DNA from 3 places in the Citrobacter sp. GW821-FHT07H02 genome. Region 3 is predicted to be linked to each of the others. Evidence: predicted binding sites of a transcription regulator. Region 3 holds the regulator's gene; each other region holds the start of a gene.
What was found. The regulator LexA, encoded in region 3, represses DNA repair genes until DNA is damaged. The targets are predictions, from matches to a motif close to TNCTGTATGTACATACAGNA.
Positions count from the first base shown of each region.

Region 1: rmuC (DNA recombination protein RmuC) is a predicted target of LexA. The motif match lies at 5,066-5,085, and genes of this name have one in related genera.
Region 2: umuD (translesion error-prone DNA polymerase V autoproteolytic subunit) is a predicted target of LexA. The motif match lies at 4,596-4,615, and genes of this name have one in related genera.

Region 1 covers NZ_JBWKPZ010000022.1:59,692-70,102, forward strand. The annotation lists gene metR (HTH-type transcriptional regulator MetR) at 1-601, opposite strand, end outside; gene metE (5-methyltetrahydropteroyltriglutamate--homocysteine S-methyltransferase) at 851-3,112, shown strand; gene AC07NP_RS18895 (dienelactone hydrolase family protein) at 3,158-3,967, opposite strand; gene udp (uridine phosphorylase) at 4,228-4,989, shown strand; gene rmuC (DNA recombination protein RmuC) at 5,150-6,577, shown strand; gene ubiE (bifunctional demethylmenaquinone methyltransferase/2-methoxy-6-polyprenyl-1,4-benzoquinol methylase UbiE) at 6,672-7,427, shown strand; gene ubiJ (ubiquinone biosynthesis protein UbiJ) at 7,441-8,046, shown strand; gene ubiB (ubiquinone biosynthesis regulatory protein kinase UbiB) at 8,043-9,683, shown strand; gene tatA (Sec-independent protein translocase subunit TatA) at 9,762-10,016, shown strand; gene tatB (Sec-independent protein translocase protein TatB) at 10,020-10,411, shown strand, end outside.
Region 2 covers NZ_JBWKPZ010000003.1:190,458-200,868, forward strand. The annotation lists gene fdhF (formate dehydrogenase subunit alpha) at 1-450, shown strand, start outside; gene AC07NP_RS06165 (hypothetical protein) at 512-1,156, opposite strand; gene AC07NP_RS06170 (DUF1869 domain-containing protein) at 1,384-1,566, opposite strand; gene yeaR (DUF1971 domain-containing protein YeaR) at 1,570-1,932, opposite strand; gene leuE (leucine efflux protein LeuE) at 2,119-2,757, opposite strand; gene umuC (translesion error-prone DNA polymerase V subunit UmuC) at 2,894-4,159, opposite strand; gene umuD (translesion error-prone DNA polymerase V autoproteolytic subunit) at 4,143-4,577, opposite strand; gene dhaR (dihydroxyacetone kinase operon transcriptional regulator DhaR) at 4,716-6,632, opposite strand; gene dhaK (dihydroxyacetone kinase subunit DhaK) at 6,957-8,027, shown strand; gene dhaL (dihydroxyacetone kinase subunit DhaL) at 8,039-8,671, shown strand; gene dhaM (dihydroxyacetone kinase phosphoryl donor subunit DhaM) at 8,682-10,115, shown strand; gene AC07NP_RS06215 (alpha,alpha-trehalase) at 10,296-10,411, shown strand, end outside.
Region 3 covers NZ_JBWKPZ010000007.1:33,843-44,253, reverse strand. The annotation lists gene AC07NP_RS10045 (quinone oxidoreductase) at 1-762, shown strand, start outside; gene pspG (envelope stress response protein PspG) at 937-1,179, opposite strand; gene dusA (tRNA dihydrouridine(20/20a) synthase DusA) at 1,313-2,308, opposite strand; gene AC07NP_RS10030 (cupin domain-containing protein) at 2,460-2,948, opposite strand; gene zur (zinc uptake transcriptional repressor Zur) at 3,063-3,578, shown strand; gene AC07NP_RS10020 (CsbD family protein) at 3,645-3,854, opposite strand; gene dinF (MATE family efflux transporter DinF) at 3,985-5,310, opposite strand; gene lexA (transcriptional repressor LexA) at 5,378-5,986, opposite strand; gene AC07NP_RS10005 (diacylglycerol kinase) at 6,096-6,464, opposite strand; gene plsB (glycerol-3-phosphate 1-O-acyltransferase PlsB) at 6,630-9,050, shown strand; gene ubiA (4-hydroxybenzoate octaprenyltransferase) at 9,146-10,018, opposite strand; gene ubiC (chorismate lyase) at 10,030-10,411, opposite strand, start outside.

The DNA.
Region 1 (10,411 bases), on a different contig from region 3:
CGTCGAGGCGGCTGCGCTGCACCGGGTAGATCAGCAGCGTTTCGCTGGCAAGATCTTCCGGCGTGATCAGCGTTTTGCTGGCCAGCGGATGATCCGGAGCCAATACCAGACGCACTTCAAAATCAAACATAGGTGAATAGTGTAGTCCACTGCGCGGCAGGATATCGGAGGTCATCACCAGATCCAGCTCGTCCTGCTGCAACGCGGGTTGTGGGTCAAACGTCACGCCTGATTTGAAATCCATCTCCACCTGCGGCCATTTCGCGTGGAAATTTTCCAGCGCCGGGGTCAGCCACTGAATACAGCTATGACATTCAATCGCAATACGTAGCCGGGTCTGTTGCGGTTCGTTGCATGCCTGAAGCGCCCGGCCAATCTGCGGCAGCACCTGGTTCGCCAGCTGCAGGAGAATCTCTCCCTGTGGCGTAAAACGCAGCGGCTGGCTTTTACGCACAAAGAGCCGGAAACCGAGGCGTTGCTCCAGATCGCTGAACTGGTGAGACAGGGCGGATTGGGTCTGATGCAACGTTGCCGCGGCGGCGGCCAGCGAACCACTATTCCGCAACGCCTGTAGCGTTTTCAGGTGTTTAATTTCGATCATGAAAGTCCTTCACTTCGGCATGAACAAATTGCGCTTGAGGAATACACATTACATTTACATTATGGATGTGTAAACATCTGGACGTCCAAAACTCGTCATATTTCGACTTGCAGGTGCGTTGGCTTCCTCGCTTACCCCAGTCACTTACTTCAGTAAGCTCCTGGGGATGCGCTGTGTCGCCGCCTTCCTGCCAGCCGAACTATTTAGAGTTTTGCTTTCAGATTCAATAAAATAATGAGAGGAAGAAAAATGACAATATTGAATCACACCCTCGGTTTTCCTCGCGTTGGCCTTCGCCGCGAGCTGAAAAAAGCACAAGAAAGATACTGGGCGGGCAACGCCACTCGTGACGAACTGCTGGCAGTGGGACGTGAGCTGCGTGCCCGTCACTGGGACCAGCAAAAGCAGGCGGGCGTGGATCTGCTGCCAGTGGGCGATTTCGCCTGGTACGACCATGTTCTGACCACCAGCCTGCTGCTCGGCAACGTGCCGGCTCGTCATCAGAACAACGATGGATCGGTGGATATCGACACCCTGTTCCGTATTGGTCGCGGTCGTGCGCCAACCGGCGAACCGGCAGCGGCAGCGGAAATGACCAAATGGTTTAACACCAACTACCACTACATGGTGCCGGAGTTCGTGAAAGGCCAGCAGTTCAAACTGACCTGGACCCAGCTTCTGGATGAAGTGGATGAAGCACTGGCGCTTGGCCACACGATCAAACCTGTGCTGCTCGGCCCGGTGACCTACCTGTGGCTGGGTAAAGTGAAAGGCGAGCAGTTTGATCGCCTGAGCCTGCTGAATGACATTCTGCCGGTGTACCAGCAGGTGCTGGCTGAACTGGCAAAACGTGGCGTTGAGTGGGTACAAATTGATGAGCCAGCGCTGGTACTGGAGCTACCGCAAGAGTGGCTGGACGCCTTCAAACCGGCTTACGATGCGCTCACGGGTCAGGTGAAACTGCTGCTGACCACCTATTTTGAAGGCGTGACGCCGAACCTCGACACCATTACCGCGCTGCCGGTGCAGGGTCTGCACGTTGACCTGATTCATGGGAAAGATGACGTGGCTGAACTGCACAAGCGTCTGCCATCTGACTGGCTGCTCTCTGCCGGGCTGGTGAATGGTCGTAACGTCTGGCGTGCCGATCTCACCGAGAAATACGCGCAAGTTAAAGATATCGTTGGCAAACGTTCCCTGTGGGTGGCCTCGTCGTGCTCCCTGCTGCACAGCCCGATCGATCTCAGCGTGGAAACACGCCTGGATGCGGAAGTGAAAAGCTGGTTCTCCTTCGCCCTGCAAAAATGCGGTGAGCTGGCGCTGCTGCGTGATGCGCTGAACAGCGGCGATACCGCAAAACTGGCGGAATGGAGCGCCCCGATTCAGGCGCGTCGCCACTCGACTCGCGTTCACAACGCGGCGGTGGAAAAACGTCTGGCAGCGATTACCGCCCAGGACAGCCAGCGTACGAATGCCTATGAAGTGCGTGCTGAAGCTCAACGCGCTCGTTTTAAACTGCCCGCCTGGCCGACCACCACGATTGGCTCCTTCCCGCAAACCACGGAAATCCGCGGCCTGCGCCTGGACTTCAAAAAGGGCAACCTTGATGCCAACAACTACCGCACCGGCATTGCGGAACACATCAAACAGGCGATTGTTGAGCAGGAACGCTTAGGCCTCGACGTGTTGGTACACGGTGAAGCCGAACGTAACGACATGGTGGAATATTTTGGCGAGCACCTCGACGGGTTCGTCTTTACCCAGAACGGTTGGGTACAGAGCTACGGTTCCCGCTGCGTGAAGCCGCCGGTGGTGATTGGCGACGTCAGCCGTCCGGAAGCGATCACCGTCGAGTGGGCGAAGTACGCCCAGTCTCTGACCGACAAACCGGTGAAAGGCATGCTGACCGGCCCGGTGACCATTCTTTGCTGGTCCTTCCCGCGTGAAGACGTCACCCGTGAAACCATCGCTAAGCAGATTGCGCTGGCGCTGCGTGATGAAGTGGCAGATCTGGAAGCCGCAGGGATTGGCATCATCCAGATCGACGAACCGGCGCTGCGCGAAGGTTTACCGCTACGTCGCAGCGACTGGGCGGCGTATCTGGAGTGGGGCGTGGAAGCCTTCCGTATCAACGCCGCTGTGGCGAAGGATGACACCCAGATCCACACTCACATGTGTTACTGCGAGTTCAATGACATCATGGATTCGATTGCGGCGCTGGACGCTGACGTTATCACCATTGAAACCTCGCGTTCCGACATGGAGCTGCTGGAGTCCTTCGAAGAGTTTGATTACCCGAACGAAATCGGGCCGGGCGTGTATGACATTCACTCGCCGAACGTGCCGAGCGTGGAGTGGATTGAAGCACTGCTGAAGAAAGCCGAGCAGCGGATCCCGGCGGAGCGTCTGTGGGTCAACCCGGACTGCGGCCTCAAAACCCGCGGCTGGCCGGAAACCCGCGCCGCGCTGGCGAACATGGTGCAGGCGGCGCAGAATTTGCGTCAGGCGTAGTACTCAGACCGGGTGGCATAGCCACCCGGTTTTTTGTCATTACGTTTACTTCTTTCCGCCATACTGCGCAAACCACGCCAGCATTCTCTGCCAGCCGTCTTTCGCGGATTCTTCGTGATAGCTCGGACGGTAATCCGCATTAAACGCATGTCCCGCATCCGGGTAGACGACAATCTCCGCTTTGGCGTTGGCGGCACGGAGCGCATGACGCATGGTTTCCACTGAATCAACGGGAATGCTGGGGTCTTGCCCGCCGTATAGTCCCAGAACTGGGGCGTTCAGATCCGTCGTAATATCCACGGGTTGTTTCGGGGAGTTCAGCGTTTTGTCGCCCACCAGTTTGCCGTACCACGCCACCGCAGCCTTTAACTGTGGATTATGCGCAGCATACAGCCAGGTAATACGTCCACCCCAACAGAAACCGGTAATCATCAGACGATGGACATCACCGCCGTTGCGGGAAGCCCAACTGGCGACATGGTCCAGGTCCGCCAGCACTTGCGAATCAGGAACTTTGGCCACCAGGCCGCTCAGTAAGGTGGGAATATCGGCAAAATCGTTGGGATCGCCTTCGCGGAAATAGAGCTCTGGTGCGATAGCCAGAAACCCTTCCAGCGCCAGGCGGCGGCAAACGTCGCGAATATGTTCATGCATGCCAAAAATTTCTTGTACCACGATGACAATCGGCAGCGCGCCCTCACTGTTTTTGGGGCGAGCGTGATATGCCGGCATATCATCTCCCTGAGAGGGAATCGACGTTAGTCCAGCGATGATGGCGTCATCCGTCGTATGAACAATAGTAGAGGCAAGAGGTGAAGCTGCAGGTGCAAAACCCGGTTGTTGTGTCTTCGTCATGGTATTCTCCGTACCCTTAAGAAAATTAGCGCAATGTTAAATATAGACAGCATGCAACAAATCACATTGCCTGAAACGGTCTATCTTTTGTGCAACGGTGAGTGATATCGATAGGTTTGTGTGATGTGGATCGCTATTTTATGGAAATTCAATGCAATTTATTTACATCATGGTGATAGGTGTCACGAAAATGTTTTGAGTCCTTCGGTAGAGTGTCTTTTTGCTGCTTCTGACAAAACCAATTCACAGAGGAGTTGTATATGTCCAAGTCTGATGTTTTTCATCTCGGCCTCACTAAAAACGATTTACAAGGGGCTACGCTTGCCATCGTCCCTGGCGATCCGGAGCGTGTGGAAAAGATCGCTGCGCTGATGGATAAGCCGGTTAAGCTGGCATCCCATCGCGAGTTCACTACGTGGCGTGCTGAACTGGATGGCAAAGCAGTGATTGTTTGCTCTACCGGTATTGGCGGCCCGTCTACCTCTATCGCTGTGGAAGAACTGGCACAGTTGGGCATTCGTACTTTCCTGCGTATCGGCACTACCGGCGCGATTCAACCGCACATTAACGTTGGCGACGTACTGGTCACCACCGCTTCTGTTCGTCTGGATGGTGCGAGCCTGCATTTTGCGCCGATGGAGTTCCCGGCCGTGGCAGATTTTGCCTGTACCACCGCGCTGGTTGAAGCGGCGAAATCCATTGGTGCGACGACGCATATTGGTGTTACGGCGTCTTCTGACACCTTCTATCCAGGCCAGGAACGTTACGATACCTTCTCGGGTCGCGTAGTCCGCAACTTCAAAGGCTCCATGGAAGAGTGGCAGTCAATGGGTGTTATGAACTATGAAATGGAATCCGCAACGCTGCTGACCATGTGTGCAAGCCAGGGTCTGCGTGCCGGTATGGTGGCGGGCGTTATCGTCAACCGCACCCAGCAAGAGATTCCCAATGCAGAAACGATGAAGCAAACGGAAAGCCACGCAGTGAAAATTGTGGTGGAAGCGGCGCGTCGTCTGCTGTAATTCCCTCTTCTCTTGTAAAAGGCCGACGCGTTCGGCCTTTTTATTTTGCGTAGCCCCTCGCAGGAAATTCCTTTTAAACTGGACGTTTATACAGCACAATTCTATTTTGTGCGGGTAAAGTCTGTACCATCAGGCTTACGTCGTTTATGCAGGAGGCGTTGTGGATATCTCAATCATTGTTTATGCGGTTATCGCATTGGTGGGCATTGCGATTGGCTGGTTGATGGCCAGCTACCAGCATGCGCAACAGAAAGCCGAACAATTTGCCGAGCGCGAAGAGCTGGTCGCGGATTTAAGCGCGACAAAACAGCAGCTTGCTCAGAGCGATCACTGGCGCGATGAATGCGAGCTTCTCAACAATGAGTTACGCAGTCTGCGTAGCATTAATACCTCTCTGGAAGCTGACCTGCGTGAAGTCACCACCCGCATGGAAGCAACACAGCAGCATGCAGAAGACAAAATCCGCCAGATGATCAATAGCGAACAGCGTCTGAGCGAGCAGTTTGAAAACCTGGCAAACCGGATATTTGAGCAAAGTAACCGTCGAGTCGATGAGCAAAATCGCCAGAGCCTCAATGGATTGCTGACGCCACTGCGTGAACAGTTAGATGGTTTTCGACGTCAGGTGCAGGACAGCTTTGGTCAGGAAGCGCGGGAGCGTCACACTCTGGCGCACGAAATTCGCAATCTCCAACAGTTGAATGCACAGATGGCGCAGGAAGCGGTCAACCTGACGCGTGCGCTCAAAGGTGACAACAAAACCCAGGGTAACTGGGGAGAAGTGGTGTTGACGCGCGTGCTGGAGGCATCGGGTCTGCGTGAAGGTTATGAATACGAAACGCAGGTGAGCATTGAGAACGATGCCCGTTCCCGGATGCAACCGGATGTGATTGTGCGTCTGCCGCAGGGCAAAGACGTCGTGATTGACGCCAAAATGACGCTGGTTGCTTACGAGCGCTATTTTAACGCACAGGATGATTACACCCGCGAAAGTGCGATGCAGGAACACATTGCATCGGTACGCAATCATATCCGTTTGCTGGGGCGTAAGGATTATCAACAGTTGCCAGGGCTGCGCTCGCTGGACTATGTCCTGATGTTTATCCCTGTCGAACCCGCTTTTCTGCTGGCGTTGGACAAACAGCCCGAACTGATTACCGAGGCGCTTAAAAATAATATTATGCTGGTAAGCCCAACGACCCTGTTGGTGGCGCTACGCACAATCGCCAACTTGTGGCGCTATGAACATCAAAGCCGTAATGCCCAGCAAATTGCCGATCGGGCCAGCAAGCTCTATGACAAAATGCGGCTGTTTGTCGATGATATGTCGTCTATTGGTCAGAGTCTGGATAAGGCGCAGGACAACTATCGGCAGGCGATGAAAAAACTCTCCTCGGGCCGTGGAAACGTACTGGCCCAGGCGGAAGCTTTTCGCGGGTTAGGGGTGGAAATTAAACGTGAAATCAATCCGGATTTGGTTGAGCAAGCCACGACGCAGGATGAAGAGTACCGTTTACGCTCTGTTCCTGAGCAGGCACAGGACGCCGCTTACCCTGATGATGAGGGTGCAAAGCAGCAATCACGCTAGCCCATTCGGGGTAGTTGAACCCAGTAGAAGGGTAGGGCAAATTGCCCCAATCTGTTACACTTCTCGAACATTTTATTGATGAGCAGGCACTGAGATGGTGGAAGATTCACAAGAAACGACGCACTTTGGCTTTCAGACCGTCGCTAAAGAGCAGAAAGCTGACATGGTGGCCCACGTTTTTCATTCTGTGGCGTCAAAATACGACGTCATGAATGACTTAATGTCATTTGGCATTCATCGTTTGTGGAAGCGCTTCACCATTGATTGTAGCGGCGTTCGACGTGGGCAGACCGTTCTGGATCTGGCGGGCGGTACGGGCGACCTGACCGCGAAGTTTTCACGTATGGTGGGTGAGACAGGTAAAGTTATCCTGGCGGATATTAACGACTCAATGCTCAAAATGGGGCGTGAGAAGCTGCGTAATATCGGCGTCATTGGTAACGTTGAGTACGTACAGGCGAATGCGGAAGCATTGCCATTCCCGGACAATACCTTTGACTGCATTACCATTTCGTTCGGGCTACGTAACGTAACGGATAAAGATAAAGCATTGCGTTCGATGTATCGCGTATTGAAGCCGGGCGGTCGTTTGTTGGTGCTGGAGTTCTCCAAACCCATCATTGAACCGCTGAGCAAAGCCTATGATGCGTATTCATTCCACATCCTGCCGCGAATTGGTTCGATGGTCGCGAGTGATGCGGAAAGTTACCGTTATCTTGCTGAGTCCATCCGTATGCATCCCGATCAGGACACCCTAAAAGTGATGATGCAGGACGCCGGATTTGAAAGCGTCGACTATTACAACCTGACGGCCGGTGTTGTTGCTCTGCATCGTGGTTACAAGTTCTGACAGGAGATCGGGGATGCCTTTTAAACCCTTAGTGACCGCAGGAATCGAAAGTTTGCTCAACACCTTTCTGTACCGTTCGACTGCATTAAAGTCGGCGCGAGCGCGCTTGCAAAGCAAGGTACTGCGTGTAGAGCTGAACGGATTTTCGACGCCATTAATATTGGTGTTCAGTGAACGCCAGGTCGATGTACTGGGGGCATGGGAAGGTGAGGCCGATTGTACGGTGATAACGCATGCCAGCGTATTGCCAAAATTACGCGACCGGCAGCAACTGGCTACGCTTATTCGCAGTGGTGAACTTGAAGTCCAGGGCGATATTCAGGTGGTGCAGAATTTTGTTGCGCTGGCCGATCTGGCTGAGTTAGACCCTGCGGAACTGCTGGCTCCCTACACCGGCGACATCGCTGCGGAAGGGATCAGTAAAGCGTTGCGCGGTGGGGCGAAATTTCTGTGTCACGGGGTTCAACGCCAGCAACGCTATGTCGCTGAAGCGATCACTGAAGAGTGGCGCCTGGCGCCTGGCGCGCTTGAAGTTGCCTGGTTTGCGGAAGAAACTGCCGCCGTGGAGCGTGCAGTCGACGCGCTGGCTAAACGGCTGGAAAAACTGGAGGCCAAATGACGCCAGGTGAAGTACGGCGCCTTTATTTCATCGTTCGCACCTTTTTAAGTTACGGCCTTGATGAACTCATCCCCAAAATGCGTATTACGCTGCCGCTTCGGTTATGGCGTTACACATTGTTCTGGATGCCGAATAAGCACGAAGACAAACCGCTGGGAGAGCGACTAAGACTGGCTTTGCAGGAATTAGGGCCAGTGTGGATCAAGTTTGGTCAAATGCTCTCCACTCGCCGTGATCTTTTCCCTCCTCATATCGCCGATCAGCTTGCGTTACTGCAGGACCGGGTTGCCCCGTTTGATGGAAATCTTGCCAAAGCACAAATTGAGGAAGCGATGGGAGGATTGCCTGTCGATGCCTGGTTTGATGATTTTGATATACAGCCATTGGCCTCTGCGTCGGTTGCTCAGGTGCATACCGCTCGGCTGAAATCGAATGGCAAAGAGGTGGTGATTAAAGTGATCCGCCCGGACATTCTGCCGGTTATCAAAGCGGACATGAAGCTTATCTACCGACTTGCTCGCTGGGTACCTCGCTTATTGCCGGATGGCCGCCGTCTGCGTCCGACCGAAGTGGTGCGCGAGTATGAAAAAACGCTGATTGATGAACTTAATTTGTTGCGTGAATCTGCCAACGCCATCCAACTGCGTCGTAATTTTGAAGGCAGTCCGATGCTTTACATCCCGGAAGTCTATTCCGATTACTGTAGCCAAAATATGATGGTTATGGAGCGGATTTACGGCATTCCTGTCTCGGATGTGGTGACGCTGGAGAAGAACGGTACCAACATGAAGCTTCTGGCTGAACGTGGGGTGCAGGTCTTTTTTACCCAGGTTTTTCGCGACAGTTTTTTCCATGCGGACATGCATCCGGGGAATATTTTTGTTAGCTATGAGCATCCTGAAAATCCCAAATACATTGGTATTGATTGTGGGATCGTCGGCTCGCTAAATAAAGAAGATAAGCGCTACCTGGCGGAGAACTTTATCGCGTTCTTTAATCGTGATTATCGTAAAGTCGCGGAACTGCATGTGGACTCCGGTTGGGTTCCACCAGACACCAATGTCGAAGAGTTTGAGTTTGCCATTCGTACTGTCTGCGAGCCGATTTTTGAAAAACCGCTGGCGGAAATCTCCTTTGGCCATGTGTTGTTGAATCTATTTAATACAGCACGTCGGTTTAATATGGAAGTTCAGCCCCAGTTGGTATTGCTGCAGAAGACCTTGCTGTATGTTGAAGGTGTTGGGCGGCAGCTTTATCCGCAACTCGATCTGTGGAAAACCGCCAAGCCATTCCTCGAATCCTGGATTAAAGATCAGGTCGGTATTCCTGCACTGGTGAAGGCATTTAAGGAAAAAGCCCCGTTCTGGGTCGAAAAAATGCCAGAATTACCTGAACTGGTGTATGACAGTTTGCGCCAGGGCAAATATTTACAACACAGTGTTGATAAGATTGCGCGCGAGCTTCAGGCGAATCATGTACGCCAGGGACAATCACGTTATTTACTGGGGATTGGTGCCACCTTATTGTTAAGTGGGACATTCCTGCTCATCAACCGTCCTGAATGGGGGTTGATGCCAGGCTGGTTAATGGCGGGTGGTCTGGTTGCCTGGATTATCGGCTGGCGTAAAACGCGCTGATTTTTTCATCGCTCAAGGCAGGTCGTGTAACGTATAATGCGACCTTAATAATTCATCATCTATCACAGAGGAACATGTATGGGTGGTATCAGTATTTGGCAGTTGTTGATCATTGCCGTCATCGTTGTACTGCTATTTGGCACCAAAAAGCTCGGCTCCATCGGTTCCGATCTCGGCGCGTCAATTAAGGGTTTCAAAAAAGCCATGGGCGATGATGATACGAAGCAGGATAAAACCAGTCAGGACGCTGATTTTACTGCTAAATCTATCGCTGATAAGCAAAGCGAGCCTAAAAAAGAAGACGCCAAGAGCCACGATAAAGAGCAGGTATAATTCGTGTTTGATATCGGTTTTAGCGAACTGCTATTGGTGTTTGTCATTGGCCTCATCGTTCTGGGGCCTCAACGCTTACCTATAGCGGTAAAAACGGTAGCGGGCTGGGTTCGCGCATTGCGATCCCTTGCAACCACAGTTCAGAACGAACTGACCCAGGAGCTTAAGCTCCAGGAGTTTCAGGACAGCCTGAAGAAGGTTGAAAAGGCGAGCCTGGATACCTTGACCCCTGAACTGAAGGCATCAATGGATGAACTTCGTCAGGCTGCGGAGTCAATGAAGCGTTCCTACAGTGCTAACGATCCTGAAAAGTCGAGTGACGAAGTACACACCATCCACAATCCGGTGGTGAAAGGAAACGAAGCGCAGCACGAGGGCGTCACCCCTGCCACCGC
Region 2 (10,411 bases), on a different contig from region 3:
GCTGAGGTGCCGGATGAGGATTTCCCGATGGTGCTTTGCACCGTGCGTGAGGTCGGGCACTATTCCTGCCGCTCCATGACCGGTAACTGCGCGGCGTTACAGGCGCTGGCTGATGAACCGGGGAATGTGCAAATCAACGGACTTGATGCGGAAAAACTGGGGATTCGCCATCGCGATCTGGTCTGGGTCAGTTCTCGTCGCGGTAAGGTGATCAGCCGTGCCGACGTCTCCGACCGTATTAACCGTGGCGCAGTCTACATGACGTATCAATGGTGGATTGGCGCCTGTAATGAGCTGACTCAGGATAACCTGGATCCCATCTCAAAAACGCCTGAAACAAAGTACTGCGCCGTGAAAATCGAACCGATTGCCGATCAGCGCTGGGCGGAAAACTATGCTGTAGACACTTACACGGCGATGAAATCGCGTCTCTGTGAGGCCATCGCGTAAGCGTCATTATCTCGCCTGGGTCCGTATTTGCGGACTCAGGCTACCTGCATCGGCTAACGCACTATTTCGCGAACTGCACATCACCGACCCGGGACGTGGCATTCTCGCCCACTCTCTCCCGCTGCATAAACCCCAACGTAATTAAAAATAATCCCAACATAAACGGCAATTCATATAGCTCTTCAATCAGATCGGCATAGTGCAGGTTGTGCAGGAAAACGGGCGCCATCAAACGATGATGCTCTACGGCGTCGGAAATCAAAAACGTCGCGGCGGTGACAGCAAACAGCCACAACGGGAACGGCTCTTCACGCAGTCGACGCACAATCTCGTGACGCAGCGTTTTCGAGAAAAATACCGGTAGTGCGAGTGCTGCGATCAATATCACCGAGATAACCCTGAAGATGATTCTGGGCTCGTCCGGGAAATAAGCGCGTCCCCAACTGGTGCTTCGCCCCAGGAGCACCAGCCACCATACAACGGCCCAGAGCCAAAACTGTTTTGCCCCTTCCGGGCGAGAGAGTGGCTTGATATACCAGGCGGTAAACAATGCGCCAAACAGCAACCATAGCGCTTGTCCATTTTCAATCCACGTCACCACGACGCCATCAAGCAGGGGAAGATGCCAGTCAGCAGTGAAGGGGATAACTATCGCGGCCAGTACAAGCAGCACCGTTATCGAGGTGATTCGGGTATCAAGTTTCATAAGCATTTTAGTCTGTTCCGCTTTCGATACCTGAATCATAAGTTTTATGAATATTCATTCATTAGCAATCTATGCCATATTCTTAAGGTTTTCTTAATATTTTATTTCTACTGATGTCAGCGGGTAAGGTAGTCTGCCAGACCGTTAACAAAAAAGCCGCACAGCGCGGTCATCACGCTATGCGGCTTAGAGGACTGAAAGCGTTACGCTTTCGTTAGCTGGCTGAGTTACCAGCCGCAAACATCATGTTCATTTTCCGTGTCGTATGAACGCACGGTATTAACCAGGTCTTTGACGACTTCTGCGGCGACATCCGGCACCAGCAAGGTCATCGGCGCTTCAGTTTCATAATCGACCGAAACGCCATTACTGTTGTTGGTCACCGTCACGGTATATGTTGCTTTACCCATGGTTTACTCCTTCCCGGTGCGAATGACTTTCCGTTGGTTTGCGCTTTCCAGTAACACTTCCGGGGCAACGAAAAAATCGATGTTAAAGTAAGTGTCGTCAGTCATCACTTCGATGTTATGCCACTTTTCCGGTGGGAAAACGCCAAACTGACCGGCTTCAATAATCATCACCTTTTCTGGCTCGGGACTGTGTTCATCGGCATATCCGAGATATTTGACCGCCCCCTGCATGACCGACAAACGGGGATACACGCCCGGTCGGGTTCCTTTATCAAGGTGGCGTTCGAAAATTCCGGCGGGCGCTGTCTCTTTGTTCCAGAATGGCGTGGCGCGTGTGTGAATATGATTCTGTGGAATTTGAAGCATTGTCTTCCCTCTTTCCATCAACAACGCAGCGTATTTCATTTATCGCTGCTGTAAGAAGGTTACTCATCATAATATGCATTTAAAATACCATTTATTGGTTATTTTAAAGGTTTATACATCAGGGCTGTATCTTGATTTGCGGGAGGAAAAGACAGAGGCCCGTCAGAATAAACGGGCCTGCAGATATTACGACTGCAGCGTCGCCAGACGCGCGGCAAAACCGACGAAAATCAAACCAATCAGAGAATTGCCGACTTTCGCCAGTTTCTTTTTAGTCCGAATATATTGCGTCACAAACGCCCCCGAAATAATCAGGAAGCTCAGGTAGAAGAAGCTCACCACTTCCAGCGAGATAGCCAGAATCAAAAATGACAGCCCCGTATGCGGCGCGTTCACATCAATAAATTGCACGAAGAACGACACGTAAAAAAGGATCGCTTTTGGGTTGGTCAGGCTCAGAACTAAGGCGCGTTTAAAAATCGCACCAAAAGGGACATCCTCGCCAGTCGACGCGTTTTCTTTTGATTTCAGCGTCGCGTAGAGCATCTTTGCGCCCAGATAAAGCAGATACAATGCGCCGAGATAGCGAACAATACTAAACAGCACCGGCGTCGTTTTAATCATCGTTGCAACGCCGGCGTAAGCGAGAAACATCAGCACCGCATCGCCAATAAACACGCCACTTGCCGCGAGATACCCACCTTTCATCCCACGCCCAACGCTATTTTTCAGCACAAAAAATGTATTAGGACCAGGGACCAGAACGATAAAAATTGCCCCGACCAGATACGTCCAGTAATTCAGAACTCCATACTCTGCGAACACGTTAACCTCTTCCTGAAAAAACAGATACGCCTAGCTGCGAAACAATATGCTAACGAATGCGTCTGATGATGGAAAGGAAAATCAGGACTCCCGCCATACCCAGTACATTACTCCGCAAAACAGGCAATAAAGCAGCCTATTTCACCACCGGTAAATCTGAAAACCGAGTGGTATAGCGTGGGGAGAGCATTTCCCGTTTCATTTGCCATTGCTGCTGCGCGCCCTGACCGGCAAAATAGAGGGTACCTCTCCCCTTTTTGCTGTTGAGGTGATCCAACACCGCCATTAATTTCTCACTATTGGGGCGTGGGGCGTTTTCATCAAACAAGTTTAGCTGAGCAATCCCCTGGCTAAAAAAATCACTGAGCATGACGCCTGCTTTCATGTAGCGAAAACCGTCTTTCCAGATCCTGTCCAGCGCGCTGCAGGCAACACGAATAATGTCGCGGGTATCCTGAGACGGAATCGTTAACTGACCACACGCCTGCGGCGCGTAAAATACCTCATTTTCGGCATGCGGGCTGGTTCGCATGAATACGCTGATAGTGCAGCAGTACTGTCGTTCTGCCCGCAGTTTTTCCGCCGCGCGTTCAGCGTACATACAAATCGCCTGATGCATCTCGTCGTAGTGGGTGATGCGATGGCCGAATGACCGGCTACAAATAATCTGCTGTTTGGTGGGGGCAAACTCATCAAATGCCAGACAAGACTCCCCGCGAAGCTCACGCACGGTACGTTCCGTCACCACGCTGAAGTGTTTACGCATCACCCAGAGAGAGCTGTCAGCCAATTGCAGCGCCGACGTAATGCCCATCGCATTGAGTTTCTTACTGGTACGCCGCCCTATCCCCCAGACTTCTTCAACAGGGACGTGCGCAAGAAGTTTTCTCTGACGCAACGAGTCTGAGAGATCAACCACGCCGCCGGTCTTTTGCCATGTTTTCGCCGCAAAATTGGCGACTTTAGCCAGCGTTTTGGTCTGCGCAATGCCTACGCCAACGGTCAACCCCGTGTTCTTTCGTATCTGTTGACGAATTTGGTGCCCAAACGCCTCGAGCGAGTAACCACGCCTGATCCCTGACAGATCGATAAACGCTTCATCAATGGAATAGACCTCAACCGACGGCGCCATTTCTGCCAGCGTCAGCATTACACGGTGGCTGAGATCGGCATAAAGCGCATAATTTGAGCTAAAGACCGCGACGTGCTGACGCCGTAATTCATCTTTCACTTTGAAATAAGGCGCCCCCATTTTGATGCCGAGCGCTTTTGCCTGTGCCGATCGCGAAATAATGCATCCGTCGTTGTTTGAAACCACCACCACCGGTTTTCCCTCGAGATCCGGTCGAAAGACCGTCTCACAAGACGCATAAAAACTGTTTACATCAACCAGCGCGAACATGTCTGTGTGATTTCAACGTAAATGTCACAACGCCAAAGAGTTGCAGCTCTTCCTCGCTCTGCAACACGATGGGGGAATAATGCGGGTTGTGGGGAACGAGCTGAAGACGGGGCCGCGTGTGTAGCTCCTTCACGGTAAATTCCCCCGCCACGGCCGCCACCACAATATCGCCATGCGTCGCCGTCAACGAACGGTCAACCACCAATAGATCGCCATCGCTGATACCGGCGCCTACCATCGAGTCACCGCTGACCCTAAGGAAGTATGTTGCCCCCGGATGCTTCACCACCAGGGTGTTAAGATCGAGACTGTCCTCAACATAGTCTTGCGCCGGGCTGGGAAACCCGCATGAAACACGCTCCAGAAACAGAGGTAACGTAATGATGTCATTACGTTCACAGGAAAAAATATCATTCATCACGGCCAAACCAATAAACACTGTACATATAAACAGTATGTTGTATTTGCCGATCAAATCAAGCGACTTATGCGATCAGTGAATGAACCCGTTGAAGTCACAGCACATTCAGTGATCCATGCCCCGCCACGTTCAGCCTCAACGCGAGTCCTGACGACGGCGCTTAAACTGACTGACATCAATGTTGTACTGCTTTAGCTTACGCCACAGCGTTGTGCGCCCAATGTTCAACACGCTGGACATTTCCTGTACACGGCCGCCGGTGACCTTTGCTGCATGAATAATGGCGTCTTTCTCGATACCGGCAAAGGTCAGCTGGGTTGGGAGGCGCATACCGCCCTCTTCGAAGCGTTCGGTGAAAAGATGTTCCGGTAAATCGCTCAGCCGGATATGCCCGTTGTCGCAACTCATGGCGATGTTTTCGATAACGCTAAGCAACTCAAAATCATTCCCCGGCCAGGCGCAATCAACCAGCTGCGCCATCGCATCATCCTCTATCTTCAGCCGCGTCGAGAAACGTTTCTCAAGACGCGCAAGGGTATTACGCACCAGCGCTGGAATGCTGTTTCGCCGCATTCGAAGCGGTGGAATGGTGATTTCAAATGCATGTAACGCGTAGTAAAGCTGGCGACTAAAACGGTTTTGTTCCACCAGCAACGCGAGATCCAGGGTCGTAGAGGCGATGACTTTCACATCGACAGGAATCAGCCTGCGGGCATCAAGGCGCGTTAATACTCCTTGTTTGATCACCTGCAGAAGCGCCGATTGCAACTCCGGCTCCAGATATTCAATTTTCTCCAGAAATAAGGTGCCGCCGTTGGCCAGTTCCAGACGACTTAAACGCCCGCCCTCCGACGTGCCATTGGTATCGCCCTGTCCCAACACGGTATCGGCATACAGCTGACAGTTCACCGCAATATAGGGGCATTCCGCACGCTCACTTTCATTATGAATGGCCTGGCTGAGCTGTTCTTTGCCGACCCCTTCCTCCCCGCAAAGTAACACCGGGAAGCGCCCCCGCGCGGCCTGACGCCCAAAATGCAGTAAGCGCCGGGTGGCAGGATCGTCGCCCGGCATTTGTGCAAAGGTGTGACTCACTTTCCCCAACTGGCTGGTCACCAACTGGCGCATCTGTTCGACCGGATGGAGCAACAGAATAAAACTGGCCCCCTGAGCCTCAATAATCGGTTTCAGAGTGATGACCGCATCCACAAATTGATGCTGGCTTTCAAACGTGACTTCGACATGGTTAAGCTGGCGCATTTGCCGGATTGCACGCTGCAAAACGGCAGGCAGCGTGACCAGATCGGTGATATTTTTCCCCTGGCTCGACTGGGCATCCAGATGCAGTAATCGCGCGGCCTGCGCATTCAGAAATTGCAGCGTTCCCTGCTCATTCCAGGCCATCACGCCGTCGACCATTCCTTCGAGCAGGCCGTACAGCTGATTCAGATGGCGATTAGACTCGGTCAGCAGGTTGTCGGTCAGCAATGAATTGCCCACTTCACGCGCTATCGCCAGCGTCAGCGGCAGATCGGACGCCGCCTCCTGCCCAACAGGGCAACACAAGGCGATGGAACCCGACTGGCGACCGTGGTTATCAAAAATAGGCGTGGAGAAGAAACTCCAGCCAGACAGCCTCCGTTTGAAATGTTGCTCGCCAGACGTTTGAATCGGCTGTCCAAGCGCAGACGCCAGGGAGAGCGCACAGGTGCCAATAAGACTTTCCGCACAGTAGGCACCGTTGATAAACCCCAGTTCGCCAAGCTGTTGCAGCGTAAGCGGATCGCCGCAGCGACTCAGAATGCAAGCCGACTCATCAAGAATAAATAACCCACATCCCCGGGGAGACATATATTCCCAGGCATCCTCCAGCGCCGCTTGCCCTAACGCCAGCAATGCGGTCTTTCGTCGACAAATAGAGTCAAACGTCAGTCCCTGAGCCTGATGCGGCACGATCCAGGGCTCTCGCTGCATCATTGTGCTACAGCGTTGCCACGAGGTGTCAAGAATGCCAGAGACGGCGTTGTCGCCGGTTTGATGTTGAGTCGCCATGTTTTCTCCGCACGCATGCGCGCGCTTTTCCACGTCCCGAGCACCGGGAACCCTTTTTCGCCTTTTGCAGCGGCAAAGAGGGTTGAACCTCTCATTTTTGCCTAAAAATTCATCTTCACGTTCCATTATGAAACATAAATAAAAATAAATGTTCCGTATTGAAACATAAATTTGTGGAATATTTTTTTCGCGTCGCTGCGGCACAATGATCGTATCGGCAGCATGTGGTCGCCGTGTCGTTGTCCATAACCGATACCCGCACTCAGATGCCTGCGATGTGTTCCCTTTTGCAGCCATCTCATGACGACCTACGGAGCACAAAAAATGAAAAAATTGATTAACCGTGTCGAAGATGTCCTGAATGAACAGCTGGCCGGTATGGCGAAAGCCTTTCCTACACTGACGCTGCATCAGGACCCAGTATATGTCACCCGTTCAGATGCCCCTGTACAAGGGAAAGTGGCGCTGCTGTCGGGCGGCGGTAGCGGACATGAACCCATGCACTGTGGCTACATTGGTCAGGGAATGCTTTCCGGCGCCTGTCCGGGTGAAATTTTCACCTCGCCGACGCCGGACAAAATGTTTGAATGCGCGATGCGTATCGACGGCGGTGAAGGTGTCCTGCTGATTATCAAAAATTACACCGGCGATATTCTTAATTTTGAAACGGCCACCGAACTCCTGCACGACAGCGGCGTGAAGGTAACGACCGTCGTCATTGATGATGATGTGGCGGTCAAAGACAGCCTCTATACCGCCGGTCGCCGGGGAGTAGCAAACACGGTTCTGATTGAAAAACTGGTCGGCGCGGCGGCTGAACGCGGTGATTCGCTGGAAGCCTGCGCGGAACTGGGACGTAAACTTAACAACCTCGGCCACTCCATTGGTATCGCGCTGGGGGCGTGTACGGTGCCTGCCGCCGGTAAGCCCTCGTTTACCTTGCAGGATAATGAGATGGAGTTTGGCGTGGGTATTCACGGCGAACCGGGTATTGACCGTCGGGCTTTCACCTCTCTCGACAGGACCGTCGATGAAATGTTCGACACCTTGCTGGAAAACGGTGCCTACAACCGTACGTTACGTCACTGGGATCCCGTACAGGGCGCATGGCAAGAAGACAAACAGGGCAAACAACCGCTGCAACGCGGCGATCGCGTGATTGCGCTGGTCAACAATCTTGGCGCGACGCCGTTATCCGAGCTGTTCGGCGTCTATAACCGACTCGAAAGCCGTTGTCAGGACGCGGGCATTCACATCGAACGCAATCTGATCGGATCTTACTGCACCTCCCTGGATATGGCCGGATTTTCCATCACCCTCTTAAAAGTGGACGATGAGACGCTGGCATTATGGGATGCCCCGGTACATACCCCGGCCCTCAACTGGGGTAAATAAGGAGATTTTTTATGTCGCTCAACAGAACGCAAATTGTTAACTGGCTCTACCTGTGCGGTGAAATCTTCACCAAAGAGAGTGATTTCCTCACCGGGCTCGACAGAGAAATTGGCGATGCTGACCACGGTTTAAACATGCATCGCGGATTTAGCAAAGTGGTCGAAAAATTACCCGCGATTGCCGACAAAGACATCGGTTTTATTTTGAAAAATACCGGAATGGTGCTGCTCTCCAGCGTCGGGGGTGCCAGCGGACCACTGTTTGGCACCTTTTTCATTCGCGCCGCTCAGGTTACCCAGTCCCATCAAAGTCTGACCCTCGACGAGGTCTATGCAATGGTGCGCGAAGGCGCCGAAGGTGTGGTCAGCCGGGGCAAAGCCGAACCGGGTGATAAAACGATGTGCGATGTCTGGCTGCCGGTGGTGGAATCCTTGCGCCACTCCTGCGAACACGCGCTGTCCGTACCGGCAGCGCTGGAGGCCGCCCGTCTCCAGGCGGAAGCGGCGGCGCAAAGCACCATCACCATGCAGGCGCGTAAAGGTCGCGCCAGCTACCTCGGCGAGCGCAGCATCGGTCACCAGGATCCGGGAGCGACTTCCGTCATGTTTATGGTGCAATGTCTGGCGGCAGCCTCCAGAGAGTAAGGGGAATACGATGGTAAACCTGGTCATTGTTTCTCATAGCGCCAGGCTGGGCGAAGGCGTTAGGGAGTTAGCCCAGCAGATGTTGATGGGGGGAAGCTGTAAACTCGCGGTTGCTGCGGGCATTGATGACCCGCAAAATCCCATAGGCACCGATCCCATCAAAGTGATGGAAGCCATTGAGTCCGTGGCTGACGCAGACCACATACTGGTGATGATGGATATTGGCAGCGCGCTGCTGAGCGCAGAAACGGCGCTGGATTTGCTCGATCCGGCTATCGCGGCGAAAGTGCGTCTGTGTGCCGCACCGCTGGTTGAGGGAACGCTCGCGGCGACCGTGAGCGCAGCGACGGGCGCCGGTATCGACAAAGTCATCAGCGACGCCATGAACGCCCTTGACGCCAAACGTGAGCAGCTGGGTTTACCTTCGCCGTTCGAAGCAAGCAACCCCACAACGGCATTTTCAGCCCACGACAGTGAAGCGCGTTCGCTTTCCGTCATCATCAAAAACCGTCATGGGCTTCACGTGAGACCCGCTTCCCGGCTGGTCGCCACCCTGTCGGGCTTTAACGCCGACATGCTGCTGGAAAAAAACGGTAAATGCGTCACCCCAGACAGTCTGAATCAAATCGCCTTGCTGCAAATACGCAGCAACGACACGCTGCGACTGATCGCCAAAGGTGAACAGGCAGACGAGGCGCTGGCGGCGTTCAAACAGCTTGCCGCAGAGAATTTTGGCGATGCGCTGGAAGAGAGCGGGTCTGGCGATCCGTCGCACCCGTTACCCGACCCGGTAACCGGCACCGCGTTTTGCTATTCCCCCGACCTGCCAGACTTCGCCAGTAGCACGACCGACTCTGTGCAGTATGAACAGCAGCGTCTTCGCGCCGCCATCCGGCTTACGCTTGACGACCTCAGCGCATTGACGGCGCTGGCGGAAGAAAAATACTCCGCTGACCTGGCCGCTATTTTCTCCGGGCACCACACGTTGCTGGACGACCCGGAACTGTATGACATGGCCAGCGCATTCATTCTCCATCAACACTACAGCGCAGAAGCGGCGTGGCAAAGTGTACTGAACGACCTCCGAGAACAGTATCAACATCTCGACGATGCCTATTTGCAGGCGCGCTACATCGACATCGACGATCTGCTCCACCGTACGCTTCGGCATCTGAGTGGCATAAAGGCGCAAATGCCCCTCTTCACTCGCCCGACTGTCGTGCTCACGGACAATATTTTCCCGTCCACCGTGTTACTGCTCGACCCGCAATTCGTGAAAGGGATTGGCCTGAGTGCTGGCAGAGAGATGTCACACTCCGCGCTCATCGCCCGTGAGATGGGCATCGGCTGGCTTTGTCAGCAGGGCGAGTCTGTCAGTACGCTGAAGACCGGAGAAACGGTAACGCTGGATCTCGCCAACCGCCGCATTCTCCGCCCAGAGTAAACCCATAAATAGCGCGTCCCTGCCCGAAAAAGGCCGCGCTATTCATGTCATGCCCTACGGCGAGAAATGCCCGTGAGTTCCCAAAATGTCGGTTCAATCACGCGCAGAGGGCAATCGTGGACTAAGGTTTTCTCAAGGTAAATGCCGTTAACTCAGGCACACCGCTAAGGAGGAACCTCAATGATAACCCCAGCTATTCGCCAACCAGGCGTATTGTCTTTCATGATTAAACTGGCTCTGACCGGGACGTTTCTGACGCTCGCCTCGTTGTCTGTACATGCGGAAGAATCCAATGA
Region 3 (10,411 bases):
AACGTCAAACATCTCAAAGCTGGCGACCGCGTCGTTTATGCCCAGTCAGCGCTTGGGGCGTACAGTTCTGTGCACAATGTTCCTGCCGATAAAGCCGCCATTTTACCGAACGCTATCTCTTTCGAGCAGGCGGCGGCCTCTTTCCTGAAAGGCTTAACCGTCTTTTATCTGCTGCGCAAAACCTATGAAATCAAACCCGATGAGCCTTTTTTATTCCATGCCGCCGCGGGCGGTGTAGGGCTGATTGCCTGCCAGTGGGCGAAAGCGCTGGGCGCTAAACTTATCGGTACGGTTGGCAACGCGCAAAAAGCGCAACGGGCTTTGCAGGCGGGCGCCTGGCAGGTGATCAACTACCGTGAAGAAAACATTGTCGATCGGGTCAAAGAGATCACCGGCGGCAAAAAAGTGCAGGTCGTTTACGACTCAGTTGGCAAAGATACATGGGAAGCTTCGCTGGATTGTCTGCAACGTCGCGGCCTGATGGTCAGTTTTGGCAATGCGTCAGGGCCAGTCACCGGCGTTAACTTAGGTATCCTGAACCAAAAAGGTTCGCTGTATACGACCCGCCCTTCTCTGCAAGGGTATATCACCAATCGTGATGAACTCACCGAAGCCAGTAATGAGCTGTTCTCGCTGATTGCCAGCGGCGTTATCAAGGTCGATGTGGCAGAGGATCAGAAGTATGCGCTGAAAGACGCACAGCGCGCGCATCAGGCGCTGGAGAGCAGAACGACGCAGGGTTCGAGCCTGCTCATTCCGTAATGGTGTAGAAAGAAATTGGGCTTCCACATGGGAAGCCCTTTCTTTTTTTAGTTCGGCTGTATGTAGGGTACAGCTCGATGAATTCGTTAGACGCGCAATAGTGACAGATTTGATAATCAATTCCTAATGGGTTCTAAGAGCAAAGTTTCAGGTTGTGACCCATCCCTCACATCTTTAGTAACGCCAACGGTTATTGCGCTGATATTGTGGGATTTTTGGTGCTTTTATCGCCTTAATGACCCACACCACCGCAATGGCCAGTAACAGCCAGGGCAGCAGTTTAAACATCAGCGCAAACAGTCCCCCCAAAAACATCACCACCGTCGCCACGACCAACGCGGCGAGAACGCCCAACAGGGAAACCCCCGTCGCCATCAACATGATGAAAAATCCAATGACAAACAGTAGTTCCAGCATGATGCTCTCCCCTAATGAAAACTGCACAGATCATTACAAGAAACATGCCAAAAAGTAACACGTTGATTTTAAATAAAAACACCCCGCAACATTGTGCAGGGCGTGGTGAATTTGACCAGGTTTTAGTGAAAAATTAACGCTTGTCCGCCACCAGCTTCAGCGCATGCTCCAGCACGTTGATATCAGCACCGGCTTTATGGGCATTTTCGCTCAGGTAGCGACGCCACTGACGCGCGCCCGGAATCCCCTGGAACAGACCCAGCATATGGCGGGTGATATGGCCCAGATAGGTGCCGTTACTGAGTTCGCGCTCAATATACGGGTACATCGCACGCACCACCGCCACCGGATCGGCATCGCCCGTCGTCGCACCGAAAATCTCACGGTCGACAGAGGCCAGAATACCGGGGTTTTGATAGGCTTCGCGCCCGACCATCACGCCGTCCATGTGCTGCAGATGCGCTTTCGCATCGTCCAGCGATTTAATGCCGCCGTTGATCGACATCGTCAGATGCGGAAAATCACGCTTCAATTGGTAGACACGCGGGTAATCCAGCGGCGGGATCTCCCGGTTTTCTTTCGGGCTAAGGCCAGAAAGCCAGGCTTTGCGCGCGTGGATGATAAACATCTCACACTCGCCTTGACCTGCAACCGTCGTGATGAAATCGCAGAGAAATTCGTAGCTGTCCTGATCGTCAATGCCGATACGGGTTTTGACCGTCACCGGAATCGACACCACATCACGCATCGCCTTCACGCAATCCGCCACCAGTTGCGCATTGCCCATCAGACAGGCACCGAACATGCCGTTTTGTACACGGTCAGAGGGGCAACCCACGTTGAGATTGATTTCATCATAACCGCGCTCTTGTGCCAGCTTTGCACACTGCGCCAGCGCCGCAGGGTCGCTACCGCCCAGTTGCAGCGCGATGGGATGCTCTTCGTCGCTGTACGCCAGATAATCGCCCTTGCCATGGATGATCGCGCCGGTCGTGACCATTTCGGTATAGAGCAGCGTCTGGCGGGAGAGCAAGCGCAGGAAATAGCGGCAATGTCTGTCCGTCCAGTCGAGCATCGGCGCGATAGAAAAACGATGGGCAGGAAAAACGGGGGACGAAGTTTCTGGCATGGCGATTAATTAAGCATTCTGAAAAAGGGGCGCTACTATAGCATAAAGCAAAACCAGAGAGGCAAGACCGCACGCAGATGGCTGCATTGCGTGTGATCCGGGCCGACGGCGCAGACCGTCCCAGCCCGATGCTCAACGACGAAGAACGGTACTATTTTCGCCCTGGTTTTCCGTCGTGCGGGCCAAAAAACTGCGGCGGATGGTCAACCCAGCGGTCTTCTCGTGTGGCGGCATACACCGGATTAATCGGGTAATAGATGCGATTGTGTTTTTTATTCGCCTCCCCGACAACAAGCAGGCGAACCTCTGCGCTGGTGTTATTGATAAAGGTGTGACACACCCCGGTTCCCGCCGGAAAACCAACGCTGTCTCCGGGTTCTAATTTCCACAGATAGCCGTTTATCCAGACTTCGGGATAACCTTCCAGCACATAAATGAACTCCTCTTCGTCGCTTTCCGCATGCGGATAGGAGGTACGGCGACCCGGCGGGAGGCGTTCATGGTGAATGCCAAGCCGACGCAGTCCGAGCGTTCGCGCCAGCGGCGCGCCGATGGAAAATAGCTCATCGCTATCAGGATAGGTAGAGTCATCAGCGCCTTCTGCGTCGCGCCAGTGACGAATGCAATCAGGTCTTTTCATTTTGGTTTTCCAGGGTGCAATGGGTCAGGTATAGCACACCGCGGGGGATCTCGGTGTTTTAAGAAGAACATGATAAAGTAAGGGATTAACGTTTCACGTACTCCGGGGTGCCAAATGGAAAAGACCACAACACAAGACCTGTTGGCGCAAGCTGAGAAACTCTGTGCGCAGCGCAATGTGCGACTCACTCCTCAGCGCCTCGAAGTGTTGCGTTTGATGAGCCTGCAACTAGGGGCCATCAGCGCCTATGATCTGTTGGATTTGCTACGTGAAACTGAACCGCAGGCCAAGCCGCCTACGGTGTATCGTGCGCTCGATTTTTTGCTCGAGCAAGGCTTTGTGCACAAGGTCGAATCCACCAATAGCTATGTGCTCTGCCATCTGTTCGATCAGCCAACCCACAGTTCAGCCATGTTCATTTGTGACCGGTGCGGCGTGGTGAAAGAAGAAAGCGCCGAGGGCGTGGAAGACATTATGCATACGCTGGCGGCAAAAATGGGTTTTGCCCTGCGTCATAACGTGATTGAAGCACACGGGTTATGCCCGGCGTGCGTCGAAGTTGAAGCGTGTCGCCATCCCGAAGAGTGCCAGCACGATCATTCGATTCTGGTGAAGAAAAAACCGCGTTAAGCGAGTTGGGCGGCAAAACCGCCCAATGGACTGTACATCCTTGTACTTTCGGGTCACCGCGGCTGATTACCAGCGGTATTTATTACGCGTTTCCCAGTCGCTCACTTCCTTTTCCGCCTTGTCTCTGGCGTAACCGTAACGTTCCTGGACCTTACCGACCAACTGGTCGCGCTTACCTTCAATGACCGTCATATCATCATCGGTCAGCTTGCCCCATTGCTCTTTCACTTTCCCTTTGAACTGTTTCCAGTTACCGCTGACTTCGTCTTTATTCATCATCGAGTCCTCATGATTAGTGGTGATTAGCGATATTGCTTCGCCCAAATACACTACGTTTTCTGCTGGACGTGAGATTAATTGTAGTCAGTGATTCCATGTTCATTTTGATATTCAGAATTTTTAACCATCACGCTTGGGCAAACCAGGTTCCATGTCGCCAGTGACGCCGCCAGATCCAGGCCAACGAGAGTCCACGGAGCGCCAGAAAAACGGCTAACGCCAGCCACAGTCCATGATTGCCCAGCCAGGGCAATGCACACAGCGTGAGTGCAAATCCCAGCGCCGCAACGGCCATACTGTTGCGCATTTCCGCCGCACGCGTCGCCCCGATAAACATGCCATCCAGCAAATAACACCAGACACCGATTAACGGCAACACCACCTGCCAGATAAGGTAGCGATCGGCCAAAAGTTGAATTTGCGGCAACGATGTTAGCAACGCGATGATCTGCTCGCCCGCCAGGGCATAAACGAGGGCAAACAGCAGCGCCACAATCCCTGACTGCCGACATGCAGCACGCCAGACATCCAGCAACTGGCTGCCGTCACGTGCGCCATACGCCTGCCCGGAATGCGCTTCGACAGCATAAGCAAATCCATCAAGGGCATAGGCGGTAAAGGTCAGCAGGGTCATCAGAACAGCGTTCACCGCAATGATGTCGCTGCCCAGTCGCGCCCCGAGAACCGTGATCGCACCAAAGCACAGTTGCAACAGCAACGAACGCAGCATGATATCCCGGTTAAGTGCCAGCAAACGGCGGAAATTCCCCCGCCAGGCCTGTTTCAGCATCGTGGATGACACGCCGCGCAGTGTAAGCACTTTGCGCACCATCATCAGCCCAAGCAACAACGTGGCATATTCTGCAATCACCGTCGCCAGCGCTGCGCCCTGCACGTTCATATGCAAACCCATCACCAGCCACAGATCGAGCACAATATTGAGAATGTTGCCGACAACCAGCAGGATCACCGGCGCGCGGGCATACTGAACGCCCAGCAGCCAGCCCAGCAGAACCAGGTTCGCCAGCGATGCCGGAGCGCTCAGCCAGCGGATCTCCAGAAAACGTCGCGCCTGTACCAGCACCGCTTCATTTCCACCGACGATATGCAATGCAAGATCGATGACTGGCGTGCGGAACAACGCGATCAAAGCCCCCGCCCCCAACGCCAGAATCAGTGGCTGCACTAGCGCGCGTGCCAGCGCCTGGGGATTTTTGGCACCAAACGCCTGAGCCGTCAGCCCGGTGGTGCTCATGCGTAAGAAGAGCAACAGCATGAAGAGAAAACTGGTTGCCGTTGCGCCCACGGCAACACCGCCCAGATAAACAGGGCTGTCCAGATGCCCAATGACCGCAGTATCCACCAGTCCCAGCAAAGGAACGGTGATATTGGAGAAAATCATCGGTAACGCGAGACGCCAGAGCGCTTTGTCGGAAGAGGTAAAGAAAGGCATGCAGGAAAGCCTGAGAAGGAGTTAAAACAAACAGTGGCGCGAGATGCGCCACTGTATCAAAACAATATTACAACCACTCACCGTTACGGATGACGCCGACTGCCAGCCCTTCAATCGTGAAGTTTTGCTCGCGCAGGTCAACCACAATCGGTTTGAATTCACTATTTTCTGGCAGAAGTTCGATTTTATTGCCCTGTTTTTTCAGGCGCTTAACCGTGACTTCATCGTCGATACGCGCCACCACGACCTGGCCGTTACGCACGTCCTGGGTTTTGTGTACCGCCAGCAAATCACCGTCCATAATCCCAATATCTTTCATCGACATACCGCTGACGCGCAGCAGGAAATCGGCATTAGGTTTAAACAGCGACGGGTCGACCTGATAGTGGCCTTCAATATGCTGCTGTGCCAGAAGGGGTTCCCCTGCCGCCACGCGACCTACTAAAGGCAGACCCTCTTCTTCTTCCACCAGCAGGCGGATACCGCGAGAGGCACCGGAGACAATCTCAATGACCCCTTTACGCGCCAGCGCTTTCAGGTGTTCTTCAGCCGCATTTGGGGAACGGAACCCCAAACGCTGCGCGATCTCCGCACGCGTCGGTGGCATACCTGTCTGGCTGATGTGATCCCGAATAAGATCGAACACCTCTTGCTGCCTGGCCGTTAACGCTTTCATTCCGCCCCCTGGGTGTATATACAGTTATGCTGTGAGTATATACAGTTAAAGGCGATTTTGGAACCACAAGCGGCACAAAAAACAAGAGATTTATCGGATTATGGAAGCCTTATCTAAAATGCGACCACAGCAGGACTCCCCAGGTGATCATCGCGACAAAGATCGACAGCAATACTGCCGCTGACCCCATATCTTTCGCCCGCCCGGAAAGCTCATGGTGTTCAGAGCCAACGCGGTCAACCACCGCCTCAATCGCGCTGTTGAGGATTTCCACTATCATCACCAGCATGACAGAACCAATCAACAAAACACGCGTGATGGCATCCACATCCAGCCAGCAGGCAATCGCCACGCCCAACAGCACAGCAACACTTTCCTGACGAAATGCCGCTTCATGAATCCATGCAGCACGAAAACCTTTCCAGGAATAACCAGCAGCTTTAATAATTCGGGTGAGTCCAGTGGTATTATTAGCCATCAAAAGAACCTTTTTGCATTATCAGCGTCAATGACATTATATCGTTAACCCACAAAATTCGGGTTACAGCGGCGCGAAGTATGACGGGATACACCAGAAATTCGCTAGACTTTCTGATATCCTTGCAGCGCATTTGCATTATTAACCAGAGGCTTTACATCGTTTATGTCTGGCTGGCCACGAATTTACTACAAATTACTGAATTTACCATTAACCGTACTGGTAAAAAGCAAGTCTATTCCAGCGGAACCCGCTCCGGAATTGGGGCTCGATACATCTCGTCCCATTATGTACGTTTTACCGTACAACTCAAAAGCGGACTTGCTGACGCTGCGCGCCCAATGCCTGGCGCACGATCTCCCCGACCCGTTAGAGCCGCTGGAGATCGACGGAACTCTGCTGCCGCGTTATGTGTTTATTCACGGCGGCCCGCGCGTATTCACCTACTACACACCGAAAGAAGAGTCGATCAAACTCTTTCACAATTACCTCGACCTTCACCGCAGTAATCCAGACCTGGATGTACAGATGGTGCCGGTATCGGTGATGTTCGGCCGCTCTCCGGGGCGTGAAAAGGGTGAGGTAAATCCCCCTCTGCGTATGCTGAATGGTGTACAGAAATTCTTTGCTGTTTCCTGGCTGGGGCGCGACAGTTTTGTCCGTTTCTCGCCTTCCGTTTCCTTACGACGGATGGCTGACGAACACGGAACCGACAAAATTATTGCCCAAAAACTGGCGCGTGTGGCGCGAATGCATTTCGCCCGTCAGCGTCTGGCGGCGGTCGGTCCGCGCCTGCCTGCCCGACAGGATCTGTTCAACAAGTTGCTGGCGTCTAAAGCCATTGCTCGCGCGGTAGAAGACGAAGCGCGCAGCAAAAAAATCTCCCATGAAAAAGCGCAGCAGAACGCCATTGCGCTGATGGAAGAGATTGCCGCCAACTTCTCCTACGAGATGATTCGCCTGACCGACCGCATTCTGGGTTTCACCTGGAACCGACTGTATCAGGGGATCAATGTCCACAACGCAGAGCGTGTACGCCAGTTGGCGCACGATGGGCATGAAATCGTCTATGTGCCCTGCCACCGCAGCCATATGGACTATCTGTTGCTCTCGTACGTGCTCTATCATCAGGGGCTGGTGCCGCCGCATATCGCTGCCGGTATCAACCTGAACTTCTGGCCAGCTGGCCCGATTTTCCGCCGCCTGGGCGCGTTCTTTATCCGCCGTACCTTTAAGGGCAACAAACTCTACTCCACCGTCTTCCGCGAATATCTCGGCGAGCTGTTTAGCCGTGGTTATTCCGTGGAATATTTTGTGGAAGGCGGGCGTTCCCGTACTGGCCGTCTGCTGGATCCGAAAACCGGCACCCTGTCGATGACCATTCAGGCGATGCTGCGCGGCGGTACGCGTCCGATCACCCTGGTCCCCATTTACATCGGTTACGAGCACGTAATGGAAGTGGGGACTTACGCCAAAGAGTTGCGTGGCGCGACGAAAGAAAAAGAGAGCCTGCCGCAAATGCTGCGTGGCTTGAGCAAGCTGCGTAATCTGGGTCAGGGCTACGTTAACTTTGGCGAACCGATGCCGTTGATGACGTACCTGAACCAACATGTTCCTGAGTGGCGTGAATCTATCGATCCGATCGAAGCCGTGCGTCCCGCCTGGCTGACGCCAACGGTCAATGGTATCGCCGCTGAGTTGATGGTCCGCATTAACAAAGCGGGCGCGGCAAATGCCATGAACCTGTGTTGCACCGCGTTGCTCGCATCCCGTCAGCGTTCGTTAACGCGCGAGCAACTGACAGAGCAGCTCGAGTGTTATCTGGATCTAATGCGCAATGTCCCGTATTCCACCGACTCTACGGTTCCTTCGGTCAGCGCCAGCGCGCTGATTGACCACGCGCTGCAAATGAACAAGTTCGAGGTCGAGAAAGATACTATCGGCGATATCATCATTCTTCCGCGCGAGCAGGCGGTACTGATGACTTACTATCGCAACAACATTGCGCATATGCTGGTTCTGCCTTCACTGATGGCGGCCATCGTGACCCAGCATCGTCGCATCTCCCGCGACGCGCTGCTTGAGCATGTTGAAATTCTCTACCCAATGCTGAAAGCAGAACTGTTCCTGCGCTGGGAGCGGAATGAACTGGCGGGCGTCATCGACGCGCTGATAAGTGAAATGCAGCGTCAGGGACTGATTACCGTCCAGAATGAAGAGCTGAATATCAACCCGGCACATTCCCGTACGCTGCAACTGTTGGCTGCGGGTGCGCGTGAAACTCTGCAACGTTATGCCATCACCTTCTGGCTGTTAAGTGCAAACCCGTCGATCAACCGCGGCACGCTGGAAAAAGAGAGCCGCACTGTGGCTCAGCGTCTTTCTGTTCTGCACGGGATCAACGCGCCGGAGTTCTTCGACAAAGCGGTATTCAGCTCTTTGGTGTTGACCCTGCGTGATGAGAAGTACATCAGCGATACCGGTGATGCGGAGCCTGAAGAGACGATGAAGGTTTATCAGATGTTGGCTAATCTGATCACCTCAGATGTGCGCTTAACCATAGAAAGCGCAACGCAGGACGAGTGATGTTAAAAAGCCGGGTGGCGGCTTCGCCTTACCCGGCCTACGGTTCTGCGCAATAATGTAGGCCCGGTAAGCGCGAGCGCCACCGGGCTTTTTTATCAGAAGTGCCAGTAACTCATCGCCAGCCCCAGAAACAGCACCAGGCCAACATAGTTGTTATTCATAAATGCTTTAAAACAGGCTTCGCGTTCACGGTGCACAATCAGTTTTTGTTGATACACGAACAGGGCGCCAGCCACCAGCAGCGACCAGTAATACCCCACTCCCAGCCCGTTCATCCAGCCAATCAGCGCCATCAAGGCCAACACCCCCACCTGCAGGATGCCAATGATCACCTTGTCATACTGACCGAACAGAATGGCCGTTGATTTAATGCCGATTTTCAGGTCATCGTCCCGATCCACCATGGCGTATTGCGTATCGTAAGCCACTGCCCAAAGAATGTTGGCGAGGAACATCAACCAGCAACTCAGCGGAACTGACTCACTGACGGCGGCAAACGCCATCGGTATCGACCAGCCAAACGCCGCACCCAACACCACCTGCGGTAAATGCGTGTAACGTTTCATGAAGGGATAGACCCACGCCAGAGCCAGCGCGGCGACCGACAGCAGGATCGTCATCGTATTCAGCGTCAACACCAGCAGGAAAGCGAGGAGCACCAGAACCACAAAAAGCGCCCGCGCTTCTTTCTCGGTGACGGCGCCGCTGGGCAGCGGTCGGTTCGCCGTGCGTTTGACGTGCCCGTCAAATTTGCGATCGGCATAGTCGTTCACCACGCATCCCGCCGCACGCATCAACCAGACGCCCGCCACAAACACCGCCAGAATCCACAGCGGCGGCGCACCGGGTGTCGCCAGCCACAGCGCCCACAGTGTTGGCCAGAGCAGCAGTAAAGCGCCGATTGGCTTATCCGTACGCATCAAGCGGTGAAACGCCAGTAGCTTATTCTGCGTCAGACTCCACTCCATATCTTTTCCTCTCAGTACAACGGCGATGCAGGTAAAAACAATTCTGTCAGCAGGAGCGGCTTTCCACTCAACCGCAGACGGGAACGACGTCCCCACAGCGCTGCATCGCGACCAATCTCAATAAAATCTCGGGTCAACGTCGATGATGTAAACAGGTAACGCCCGAGCGGGGTTTTACCCAGATTTTGCAACGCCAGTTCAGGGCCGCACAACGTTGACTCCGGCACCACAGTACGCCCGGCAAGCCAGGGTTCACCATCCGCGCATAACAGAATTTCACGTAACCAGTAACGGGATTCCGTCGGCAATAGCGGCAGTTCTTCCGCCACTTCATGTTGGCCAACAAATCCTTCCCGAATCATCGTCACGCTCACCTGTTTTCCCTGCTGCTCA